4 regions of the Bacillus sp. EB106-04-04-XG123 genome follow, and region 3 is predicted to be linked to each of the others. Evidence: predicted binding sites of a transcription regulator. Region 3 holds the regulator's gene; each other region holds the start of a gene.
What was found. Region 3 encodes LexA, which represses DNA repair genes until DNA is damaged. Its sites were predicted from a motif close to CGAACATATGTTCG; they were not measured.
Positions count from the first base shown of each region.

Region 1: the regulator LexA is predicted to act here: its motif matches at 1,312-1,325, upstream of ruvA (Holliday junction branch migration protein RuvA).
Region 2: the regulator LexA is predicted to act here: its motif matches at 1,272-1,285, upstream of AC3WTB_RS03755 (YolD-like family protein).
Region 4: the regulator LexA is predicted to act here: its motif matches at 1,397-1,410, upstream of AC3WTB_RS03360 (ImmA/IrrE family metallo-endopeptidase).

Region 1 covers NZ_JBYTDZ010000005.1:311,196-314,351, reverse strand. The annotation lists gene ruvB (Holliday junction branch migration DNA helicase RuvB) at 1-631, opposite strand, end outside; gene ruvA (Holliday junction branch migration protein RuvA) at 643-1,248, opposite strand; gene AC3WTB_RS16550 (intercompartmental signaling factor BofC) at 1,397-1,897, opposite strand; gene AC3WTB_RS16545 (serine/threonine protein kinase) at 2,136-2,780, shown strand; gene AC3WTB_RS16540 (hypothetical protein) at 2,814-2,996, opposite strand.
Region 2 covers NZ_JBYTDZ010000001.1:721,088-724,243, reverse strand. The annotation lists gene AC3WTB_RS03765 (DUF3800 domain-containing protein) at 1-218, shown strand, start outside; gene AC3WTB_RS03760 (hypothetical protein) at 506-826, opposite strand; gene AC3WTB_RS03755 (YolD-like family protein) at 909-1,244, opposite strand; gene mecA (adaptor protein MecA) at 1,726-2,391, shown strand; gene cls (cardiolipin synthase) at 2,478-3,156, shown strand, end outside.
Region 3 covers NZ_JBYTDZ010000001.1:106,964-110,119, forward strand. The annotation lists gene AC3WTB_RS00560 (DUF896 domain-containing protein) at 156-386, opposite strand; gene AC3WTB_RS00565 (YneB family resolvase-like protein) at 456-1,103, opposite strand; gene yneA (cell division suppressor protein YneA) at 1,121-1,432, opposite strand; gene lexA (transcriptional repressor LexA) at 1,592-2,212, shown strand; gene AC3WTB_RS00580 (hypothetical protein) at 2,258-2,704, opposite strand; gene AC3WTB_RS00585 (DL-endopeptidase inhibitor IseA) at 3,000-3,156, shown strand, end outside.
Region 4 covers NZ_JBYTDZ010000001.1:652,989-656,144, forward strand. The annotation lists gene AC3WTB_RS03355 (N-acetylmuramoyl-L-alanine amidase) at 217-1,116, opposite strand; gene AC3WTB_RS03360 (ImmA/IrrE family metallo-endopeptidase) at 1,426-1,974, shown strand; gene AC3WTB_RS03365 (poly-gamma-glutamate hydrolase family protein) at 2,001-2,624, opposite strand; gene AC3WTB_RS03370 (DUF5412 domain-containing protein) at 2,867-3,156, shown strand, end outside.

The DNA of each region.
Region 1 (3,156 bases), on a different contig from region 3:
CAATCTCTTCGGCAGAGCGAATATCGATCCCAATCTCAAACAGCTCGGCTGTTCTTGCCACAATGTGAGCTAAATCTCTTTGCTCATAGTATTCCAATCTTGCATGTACCCCAAACCTATCACGAAGCGGCGCTGTTAACAGCCCGACACGGGTCGTTGCACCTACAAGCGTAAATGGCGGTAAATCAAGCCGTACAGAGCGTGCTGTATCTCCTTTTCCAATGACAATATCTAAACAAAAATCCTCCATTGCTGGGTACAGCACTTCCTCAATTGAGCGCTGCAAGCGGTGAATTTCATCAATAAACAATACATCACCTGGCTCAAGAGATGTTAAGATGGCCGCCAAATCACCAGGACGCTCAATGGCTGGTCCTGATGTTGTACGCAGCTGAACATTCATTTCATTGGCAATGATCGACGCAAGCGTTGTTTTCCCAAGTCCAGGAGGTCCATATAATAGGACGTGATCAAGCGTTTCCTGCCTCATGCGGGCAGCTTCAATAAATACGCTGAGATTATCCTTTACTTTTTGCTGACCGATATATTGGCTAAGTGTCTGTGGCCGCAGACTTTGCTCAATGGCTGATTCATGGTTGTCTGCTTCAGTTGAGACGAGCCGTTCATCCATGAGACATCACCCTATTTCAACATTTTTTGTAAAGCTTTTTTCACATATTGATCGGTTGTGAGATTCTTTTCTTCTTTTAATAATGGAAGAACCTTTTTAATTTCACGATCACCGTATCCAAGGACACTCAAGGCTTCAAGCGCTTCATCTAATGCAGTTTGCTGCGTTTCAACCTGAATGTGGTCCTCGTGATTAAATAAGTTGCCAATCATTTCTGGTACCACATCTGCAAGTTTTCCTTTTAGATCCAGAATGATTTGACGTGCTGTTTTTTTGCCCACACCAGGGAATTTAATCAGGAACGCTTCATCTTCACGTTCTATCGCTGAAATGACAGCGCCAGGATCACCGGAAGCAAGAATGGCGAGTGCGCCCTTTGGCCCTATTCCTGTGACATTTAACAGTTTTGTGAACAGCGCTTTTTCTTCTCGTGTTTGAAAACCGTATAACGAAAATGCGTCTTCCTTTATGTAATGATACGTATAAATCGTTTCTTGTTTATTTACTCGATAGATAAACGGGTTTGGGGTATAGACTTGATATCCCACTCCGCCGTTTTCAATGACAACATATTGCGGGCACACATAATCAATGGTCCCTTTTACAAACTCTATCACCGTTTTCACCTCTTTGACTGTTCTTCATTGTAACATAAATCGAAGAGAAAACCGCAATAAAAGTTAACATACGTTCGCTCAGTACATTTTTATCATGAAACCATGAAAAACAGCTTGCGGTCTTCACACCAGCAAGCTGTTACACGCTTTAAAACGATATTTCATTTCGGTAAGGCTTCATGACTTCAAGCACATGCTCAAATTCATCCTTTGTTCGAAAAGGAATGCCTTGCTCAAGCTGCTTTTCCACATGACTTTCTAAACGGGACGTATCAATTTGAAAAAAGAGATGAATAGGCTCCGCCCAGCCGTCAGGCCTTCCATGAAACGTAGAAATCACACCGTCCTCTGATAATCCGATATATCCATTTGCTTTACTTAATGGAGAGATATCATCAATTTGCTTTCTAAAAAGGGCAAAATCCTCTTTTTGTTCTACCAGCGTCCAGCCTTTATACTGCGCCCAGAATGTGTCTTTGTCTTCTAATGATGCCCGGTGTCTTTCAATACTCACATCGCCGTCTAAATAGACTTTTTCAAGCTGGACGGTGATCGAGTTTGACTGCTTTTGCAAGTGTTCTTTCCCTTCCATATCCGCAGCGAAAAAAAGCACACTTGTCATGATAAGTCCTGTAACGAAACATTTCATCTTCACTTTCACTATTTACACCTCTTTAGAACATGAGATCGATGCATGACATATGTAGTTTGACCCATTTTTCTAAACATTAACCACATCGATGATTCAAATGTATGGTAAGAGTCTTTCATTGTATCCTTCATTCGTAAATGTTATGTTTTATACAATCCATTGCTTTATCGGGTGACACGTTTTTTCATCATTCGTTTTTCAGCCGCATAAACTGAAACCAAAGAAGGTGAAGTCAATGTCAGATGTCAAAAGATTAGCCGAATCGATTCAGTATCATGAAGAGAAACGTTTTCATAAGCTTGCCTATAAACCAGCAGAGCTTGAACTGTGCGGCAAAGGAAGAAGTGCCTATGTCTTTTTATATAAAAAAGACGGCAAGAAAATGGCACTAAAAGTCTTTTTCCCTTCTTATCAGCATATTGCCCGCAAAGAGGCTGCCATTTACGAAAAACTTTCTGGTTCGTCTTACTACCCTGAGATTTATGAGTCTGGGGATCAGTATATTTTAATGGAATATATTAAAGGCTACACATTCTATGAATGCCTTACAAAAGGAATTCCTATTAAAAAACAAATGATCAATCAAGTCGATGATGCGCTGGAGGAAGCGCGCGAGAAAGGATTGAATCCTTCTGATATCCATCTGCGCAATCTGATCTTAACAAAAGAAGGACGGATCAGAGTCATTGACGTTGCCAGATTCACACAAACGAAAGCATGTCATCAATGGGATGATTTAAAAGCCGCTTATGCTTATTACCAAAAACCTTTTTTCCCTAAAAAAGCACCGCGTCTGTGGCTTGAAGTGATTGCTTATTTGTATAAAAAGAACTGGCTGTCCCGCGGGCAGCTTAATAATCGAAATGATTTTTCTGCATAACGAAAGCCGCTCTATCTGAGCGGCTTTTTGCTGTTATTCTGTTTCTACATGGATACTATTGACGTTTAATAGATTAATGATTTCATTATTCAGCTTAAACCAATGATTGGCTTCTTCAATTTTTTTATACACATCATAGGTAGCTGGACGTTTGAGCTCGAAATCAAGCACTTCCCCATTGTTCATATGAAATGTTACCTTAAATACTTTCATCATAAGATCACCTTCCACTCTTCTTGTTCGCTGGTCAAATAGATCAGCTCTTTTCATTCATTCTCTATTCAACTCGTTTCCCCTCCTTCTTTCCATTCAAACCCAAGAAGTTTAAATTTTGTTTAAATTCACACAACATATCTATCTCTCATATCTGCAAAGA
Region 2 (3,156 bases), 610 kb from region 3:
TACAAGTGGCTGATATGGTTGCCAATACAATTTATCAATATTACCGATCCATTGGTTGTTCTTTCCCTCAATTTGATCAAGTGAATGAAAATACTAATCAAGTTTATTTTGAAGGATGTAATTATCTATACGAATTTTTAGAACAAAGGATATGTACACCTTACGTTTTTCCTCCATATGAAAATGCTTTCGAGGAAGTTGCTTCTTCTAAAGAATAAAGTGTTGACATACATTATACTAACATGTTATATTATATGAACAATAACAAGTGAGTCCAAGAAACACGCGACTAATTCAACGTAAGCTGCCTGTGTGGTAGCCGTGTTATGGCAAGTTATTGTGCTTAAAAAAGCCATTATTAAGGAATGCTGTATCCTTAATAATGGCTTTTTTTATTTGCCCTAAAGTACATACTTTATTACTAATACCCTTTTGAATATGGAAATTACTGTATATTTTAAGTTATGCTTAATCTGTATTTAAAGGGAATTTTATTCGTTGAAAATTAAGCTAAAGCAGCTAACGCTTCGACGACATCTAGCAGACTTACCGAAATACTCCCTCCAGGGGTCTGAATAGTATAACTTAACTTATCAGGATCAGGATTTTTCACATCAAAATCCCCCTCTACATCTGTTGTCAAACTATATATCACTATTCTTCTTCCTAAGATTTTTTGTGTATGGCGATGAACAATTTTAACACGGAATTGAACTTTTGTACCCTCGATAACTAATCTTTCAACATCTGCGTGCCCTTCGTTACCATGTGCAGTGCTGTCAAAAAAACGATCTAAAGCCTCTCTTACTACTGTTTCTGTTAACATTACTTTTCCTCCTTGTAATAATATACAATGTTATTTGTTTGTCAAAATCAAAAGAATATGTATAGAAAAAACACCCTGTTTATCAGAGTGTTTTTACAAAGACAATATCTTTAAAATTGATCAAATTTGTATCAGTTTGACTGTCTTTTACATGAAACAGCTTCTTTACGTGATCGACATATACAACTCGTCCGGATACCTCTCGAACAAACCCATTGTCAAATAGCTCGAAATTCAGAGCCAAGTCTTCGCTCATAGCAGTCGCTATTGTAAACTCAAATTCTTCAATTTGTTCCGGGCTTAATGTTGGCCGCTCGATCTTATGTTTTGCAAGATGAAGTTGCCGTAATGCTTCGTTATGCTCGGGCAATATAAACTTCATCTTCCAGCGATTTTGATCTTTTTCCTCATTCCACATTTCATACACCTCATTAGAGATTATAACCGAATATTTGTTCGGTGTCTAAATGTGATGTATAATTAGAGTATACGGTTTTACCCGCGGAAACGGGGATTTAAAAAATTCGTATATTTCAATGATGAACTTCTTCTTATATTACTCACAATTGCGACTGTCTTGTGAAAGACAGTTCTTTTTTGTTATTTTGTTATCTTTTCTGAAAAAATAACACGAAAATAACAAAAGTTGCGTTCAAATGCGAAAATGCATGATTTATCTTGATGTTAAAAGATAATTCAATTTGTTGCTTCCTTAAGGAAAAGAAAGGTCTTAAAATTGCACGAAAACAATATATATCATAAAATAGAGAATACGAAGCAATACCTCAATTCTTTAAACGGTTAACATGTAGACGGAACGGGTAAAGTGTAGTAAAGTACTATTAATTGGGAGCTTGTATGTCCCTTCAACATCTTATATAGAAGGGAAGGTTGGCAAAATGGAAATCGAAAGAATAAATGAACATACAGTCAAATTTTATATTTCCTACGGTGATATTGAAGATCGCGGATTTGACCGTGAAGAGATTTGGTATAATCGTGAGCGCAGTGAAGAGCTGTTTTGGGAAGTAATGGACGAAGTGCACGAAGAAGAAGAATTTGCAGTAGAGGGACCGCTTTGGATTCAAGTACAGGCACTTGACAAAGGTCTTGAAATTGTCGTGACAAAAGCCCAACTTTCTAAAGATGGACAAAAGCTCGAATTGCCGATTCCAGAAAATAAAAAAGATCAAACAGATGAAGAAAGCTTAGACGCACTGCTTGATGATTTTCATAAAGAAGAGCAAGATCAAGAAGACCATAATGAGAAGGACAAAAAACTTCAACTTCAATTCGTGTTGAAAATGGATGATTTTGAAGATTTGATTGCACTTTCTCAATTAAATATGCAGGATTTTACCACAAGTTTATATTCGTTTGAAAACCGTTATTATCTATATGTTGACTTCCACGAGGATTTGTCAGATGAGCAAGTGGAGAATAAGCTCAGCATTTTGCTTGAATATGCTCATGAATCAGTTGTCAGCATCTACAGACTGAAAGAATACGGTCAGCTGATTATCGAAGGGAATGCCCTTGAAACGATTCAACAGCACTTCTCGTAACTAACAAAAAGTCGATTTCTATAGAGGAATCGGCTTTTTTATCTGAATGAATAGGTAAATAAAGAGATCGGCAAGGAGAAAATGAAATGAGAAATTTAGTCAAAGTTCTATTTTTTCTAATCATTACGATAGGTGCTTATTTAATCGTCCAATTGATTGCCGGTGATTTAGCGGTAAGTGTATTAAGTTCAGTCAGTGTTCTATTTACTTTATCGATTATTTTCATCGGATTTGTTATTTTCTTGGAGAACCGGAATCCGTCTCACACGATTACATGGCTTGTCCTGCTGGGCAGCTTTCCGTTATTCGGCTTTTTGTTCTACATTTTCTTTGGACGCAATATCAAAAAGCGCCGGCTGTTTGAAAAGAAAGCGGTATTGGATGAGCAGTTAATCCAGGAAGATGAACGTATTCATAGAGAAGCAATTGAAAAAATGACGCATATGGGTGATCATCAGCAGCTCTTATTTAAGCTGGCCCACAGACTTGGACATACTCCTATTACATATCGCACGTCCTCTAAAGTCTTAACCAATGGTGAAGAAACATTCTCTCATATTTTTGAAGAGATCAAAAAAGCAACACATCACATTCATTTAGAATATTACATTCTCCGCCACGATGACCTTGGCCAAGAATTAAAGGACATTCTAATTGAAAAAGCGAAAAATGGCGTGATTGTCCGCTTTTTATATGACGATGTAGGAAGCTTAAAGCTTTCTCGTCAATATATTGCTGACCTAGAAAAGGCTGGCGTTCAGATCG
Region 3 (3,156 bases):
TATCATAAATCTACTGTCCTTTTTTCACAACTATTTCACGCTGAAAAAGAAGGATTTTGTCACATTTAGTTTATCGATCACCTAAAAAGTTATGCAAATATGAAAAAAGACGAGAATAATCTTCCCATCTTTTCAAAATTCAAGAAATCACAGCCTTAATGAAGGTTCTGATCTTTTTCTCTTTTTAATTTTTCTGGTGTGACATCGTTTCCTTCAGGATCAACGATCTTGACAGTTTTAAGTGTATTTTTCATAGAAGAACGAAAAGCTTTCAAATACTCTTCTCTCAACTGCTTTTGTTCTGTTTTTTCAGCGTCTGATAAACCGGTCTCTTTCGACTTTTTTGAAAGCTCATTTATTCTTGCAAGCTGTTCTTTAGAAATCATGACAAACTCCTTTAAAGCATTTTCTCTACATACTACTAAATATCAATCATTTTGACAACAAATCACGCTTTAGGTGGTAAGGTCTTTTTCATATTCTTGATACCTTCTATGCACCGTTGCTTTTGAAATGTCAAAACCTAATGCCTGAAGAGTTGCGGCAATTTCGGCGAATGTCATATTGTTTTTTCTTAATCGAACAATTTCTGAAATCGGCACTTCAATACGCTCACGGCCAGGTGCATGGTCCTGCTGCCTTAAATTCAGTTCAGGCTGATATCCGCGCTCAACTGCCCTTTTCATTCCCCGCTTGATTTTCAGGTTATGAATTTTCCGTTGGTATTCTTCGACGACTCCTACAATCTCAATGACCATTTCATCTGCTTCTGAAAGCTCAAGCTCTCCTCTATGAAACACGCTGTATACCTTTACGTTCTCTTTAAATAAACAATGAAGAAGTGCAATTTTTGCTTGTCCTCTTCCAAGACGAGTTTCATCCTGGATCAAAACGGCATCGATTGACTCTTCCTTCAGTGCAGCAAGCATTTCAAACACACCATCACGATCTAAATCATATCCACTTGCTTTTTCTTTGATGACTTTGACCACATTCATCTTGTGCATGGCAGCTAACGCCAGCAGTTCTTCTTCTTGTCTTTTCAACGAGGTTTCCTGCTCTTCTTTGACAGTGCTTACTCTCGCATAAATGATTGCGTTCATGTCTAAAATCGACCTTTCTACTGTACTGTTGCAAGCTGATATACGACTGGATGCTCTTTTTTGACGGGTATAACAAGAATGTCGCCAGGCTGGATTTCAGTTGAAGCAAGATCATTGTGTTCGGTAACCCAATCAATAAATGCATTTTTGTCGATTGATTTGCTGTCGTTTACTTGATCAGCTAACCCCCAAAGAGTATCACCTGATTGAACCTCTATTTTAACATACTGATTTGTATCATTATGGCTTGTGACTGCAATAAGTGAGAGAAATATGCCAACGATGAATGAGAATACCCCAATAAAAATAATAGATTCTTTTAACCTCATAATGTCATCTCTCCTAATAGAATATGTGTTCGCTCTTTCTGTCACTCATTATAAATACGAACAAACGTTTCTGTCAAACGTTTTTTTCGAACCTATGTTTGTACTGTTAGGAAAAACATGCTATAATTTCTTTAAAATTGACGTTTTGAGGTGCAAAAGATGACGAAGCTATCAAAAAGACAACTCGATATCCTGAAATTCATCAAAGATGAAGTAAAAAGCAAGGGTTATCCCCCATCCGTCCGTGAAATTGGAGAAGCTGTCGGTCTAGCATCCAGTTCAACGGTCCATGGACATTTAGCTAGACTAGAAACAAAGGGCTTAATTAGAAGAGACCCGACAAAACCTAGAGCGATCGAAGTACTAGATGAAGAGGAAATGAATATTCCAAAGAGTGCTGTAATGAACGTTCCAGTCATCGGAAAAGTAACGGCCGGCCTTCCTATCACTGCTGTTGAAAATGTAGAAGAATACTTCCCCCTTCCAGAGACTTTTGCAGCACCAGATGAACAAGTGTTTATGCTTGAAATTATGGGAGAAAGTATGATTGATGCAGGTATTTTGGACAAGGACTATGTCATCGTGCGTCAGCAAAGCACCGCTAACAATGGTGATATTGTGGTCGCCATGACAGAGGAAGATGAAGCGACAGTCAAACGCTTTTATAAAGAAGATACACACTTTAGATTACAGCCAGAGAACCCATCAATGGAACCGATTATTTTACAGAATGTGAGTATACTAGGTAAAGTGATTGGCGTATTTCGAAATATTCATTAAAAAAAGCCGGTATTTCATCAGCTGCTGATGAGAACCGGCTTTTTCTTATGCACAAGAATAGGCAAGAATACTTGAACTTGGGAAGGAACCAAATGTAAAGTTCGGCCATATAAAACCAGTTGTTCGGCCAAAAGGCTGTGAGGAAAGAACGAACATTAAAAATACTTGACCGTTTCTCAAAAACACAATTGTCCATCTTCTATTACATCCCGCTGCAAATTGTACAGTTTGATGACCTCCGCCAACACCGTGCCCAGATATAAGCGACTGCATACTCTGTGGCTGCGAGAGTGCTTGTTGATACTGCGAAATGATATGCTGCGGCGGTGCCGGCGGTGCAGATTGTCCGCCTGAACCTTGCCCTGGCCAAGTACCTCCTCCGATCGGAAACCCAGGAAACCCTCCACCTTGAGGAATACCAACAGATGGAAATCCTTGCATCTGCCTATCATATGAGTACCCATTCCACACACCTTCATACGGATGATACATAATAAACACCACTTTCTTTAGACATTCATCACGACAGTATATGTCATAAATAAAAAAGTGTGTTAAACGTCTAAATAGAAATTTTTCCAAAAGACGTTTCGTTCTTCTTTAGAACGGTTAAATAATCATTAAGAAGAAAAATAAAAAAAATGAAAACTTTTTGTCTCCTTCAAACGTTATATAATTAGAAACAAAAGAAATAAAAAACATTTAGATTTAATACTTGTAATATCACTGTAATTATTGTAACATTTGTAACATAAGAAGTTTTCATTGAGAAAAGGAGGCAATTGCCTTGAAAAAATTATTTGTTTTATTAACTGCTATTATGCTTATGATCTCATTACAAACTACAACATTGGCCGCTTCCAAGAAATCAGCCGCTTTGACAAATAAAGAAGCGTTACATATTGCCCTTGATGCAAGAGAACACTTTTGGAGTGCAATGTCAG
Region 4 (3,156 bases), 550 kb from region 3:
ACACTAAAGGACGCGGAACGAAATCCGCGTCCTGATTCCATTTTTTCATAGACTTGCATACAATACGCTATACGCTGCAACGATTGAGGTGCCAAAATGAAAAAGAAAATCAAACAACTAAGATATGTTCAGTTTGCCGAATATCAGCCATCCCCATATACTAGGCGATTAATTGAAAAAAGTGAAACAGCCATCCAATCATACAAACAGAAACACTCACTGATTTAATAGTTTAAGCAGCTTTTCCTTCGTTTTAGGACCGTATACCCCATCACTTGTCAGACCGTTCACCAGCTGAAAGCGTGCCACGGCATTCGCCGTTTTTTCTCCGTAAACACCATCGATGCCTTTATCTGCAGCCGATTTATCAGGATAAAAATAAACGGCAGCAAGCGCTTTTTGGACGAGGCGTACGTGCTCTCCCTTCGTTAGAGGCGAAGTCACCTTTAAAATCCCATCCGGCAGCTCATACATCATTTTTCCATCATTTCGATAAATTTTAAGAACCTGTCCAATTTGAATCTTGTTCGGGTCGCTAATGTTATTCCACTTCTGTAGATCCTGAACTGTGACGTCATGAGCTTTAGCAATACTCGTTAACGTATCCCCGCTTTTGACGACATACGTGATGACCGTCTCAGGGTCTCCTGCCGTTTCAATTCCTTTTTTAAATTCATCCCATGTAGCAAGAAGCAGGCGTGGACATGCTTTTCCAGACCAGTGCTGATGTGTAACCACGTTAGCTAGTGGAATGTTATGTTCTTTCAGCAGCTTTTGGATGAGCCATTGCGCATGTTTGACCGCTTGCTGGAAATTCCCATCTTCATTTTCACAAATTTCAATGCCGATCGACTTTCGATTACCATTGCCTTGTCCGTCCCCTGCATGCCAGCCATTTTCATTTAACGGCAGATGCTGAAAAATTTCATGATCATCCACTGTAAAGTGCCAGCTCACCTCTGTCGTTGGGCGTTTCACATATGCCGCATGACTTTTCGCATCCGCTCCTTTTGATGTGTTTGCTGTGTTATGCACCGTCACATACATCGGTGTCATGGCGTATCCTGGGCGGTTTCCGTTTCCAACTGGAATAAAATCTTGATAAATTTCTACCATGTTCTGCACTCCCTTTTGCTAGATTGAATTGATCTTTCTCATCAATTGGTGGCGTTCGTAAGACAACATGAGTTTGTTTTAGTGATAAGACTATGGTAAAATTTGAATTCAATCACTCATTTTAGTAGTGGAAAACGTAAAAATGAAGAAAAAAACAGGAATTAATTCCATTTTTCCTTGATTTTATGTTAAAATTGTTAAAAATAAGCCGATAATAAAAGTAAGCAATAGCTCAATTAGCTATTTAGTCCTATATGGACTTTTCTTTTACGCCAAAAACAGAACATACGTTTGCTTGGAGGTTTTTAAATGACTGGATTTTTAACCCATTTAGAAGAAGAGATTAAACGGTTATATGCCAAACTACAAATAAGCGGTCCTGCTTATAGAGACATGCAAAGGATCGCTTCTGAATTTCATGTATGGGTCCACTATGAGGATACTGGCAGCATGATGATCAAACATCAAGGTCTTTACAGTATTATATTAAACAGATCTCTATCATCAGAGGAACAATGGCAGGATTTTGCCCACGAGCTTTGTCATGTGCTCAAGCATGCAGGCAATCATTTCAAGATGCACAAACTCTTTCGAGAACTGCAAGAGTTTCAGGCTAAACAATTTATGTATCACTTTTGTGTACCGACCTTTATGCTGATGCAAATGAAGCTTCCAAACCTTCGGCAGCAAGCCATTTTACACATTGCGCAAACATTTCACGTCACCTGGGCTTTTGCTGAAAAGCGGCTTGCCTTATTCGAACAGCGGAAAGCAGGCATTCGCTTTCAACAAGAGTTTACATCTTATTTAATGAAAGCCGAAAAGGTCGCGGAAAAAGAAGCTGTTTATCAAACGTAAGCCTCTCTGCATAGGGGAACAGGCGTTTATTCATACAGGTTTAATACTTGCTTGAGTACATTTGTGTACCGATAAAATTGCTCATTTTGCGTTTCGCGGCGATAGCGCCGTCTGAAGTCTTGAAAGAATGCTCTTCTTTGCGCCTGACTGATTTCAAGTTGTACACTTTTTCCCGTCAGACATTGATTATTGATATTATGAGGATGTGTTCCAGAATAACGATCAGATTCAGATAGCAGCACTGCTTGGAAGCCATTAAGCGTTAAACGTTTCACTGTTTCCGCCGCTCTTTCTCTGTCTGTCCCGCCCACTAATGTTTGAAGCATCTCCGTTTCCCCGTAGCCATGGAGCGCAAACGTGTAATGATGGGTATGCACTAGAGAAAGGCAGACCGGCTCATCGAAACGTGTGCTTGTAATGTGAAGCACATGATTGCCTTTCACTTTAAGGCCTTCAAATAAATACATAGACTGATTACTTGCGATTTCATGAATGAGCTCACTCACGCCAGATTCAATTCCTCCGGCATGAGGGGATAAAACCAAAAGCTGGTCACCTTTCCGCTCGTGAAGAATTTGATAATCGATTCCTTCTCTTTCATGAGCGGAAAGCTCTTCGTAACTTTGATATGTATCAATGAATTGCGTCATTCCATCCTCCCCATTTCTCTATATGAGCATAAGTCTACTGATCTTAAATTCTTTTGTAAAGGGATTTCGAATGACCTATCGACATGAAACATCCTTAAATTTTCCTTATCTTTACGGCTATCTGTTGAATTTTGAGAAAAAATGACCGATAATTGAAATGAATAGAACTTTTGGACTATATGAATCTTTTTGCATTCTCTCTCATAAATTAGAAATATTGTGATCTACATCTGGAGGAATTCATGTTAAAAAAGAAAACCACCATCACCCTTGTCATCTTATTCCTTAGCTTCGCTGGTATCATTTACTGGAAATGCTTTTCTCTTCAAGGCGTATCTCACGGAACCTTTATCCGCTCGATGACTTCACCTGACGGAACATATATCATCAACACCTATCGACATAGCGGAGGGAAACTAAAGGAGAACGCAGTTAGAGCAGAAATTGAAAACAAACTCACCCACCGAAAAAAAACGATTTACTGGAAATACCCTGATAAAGACCCCCTCATTAAATGGAAAAATGGACAGCT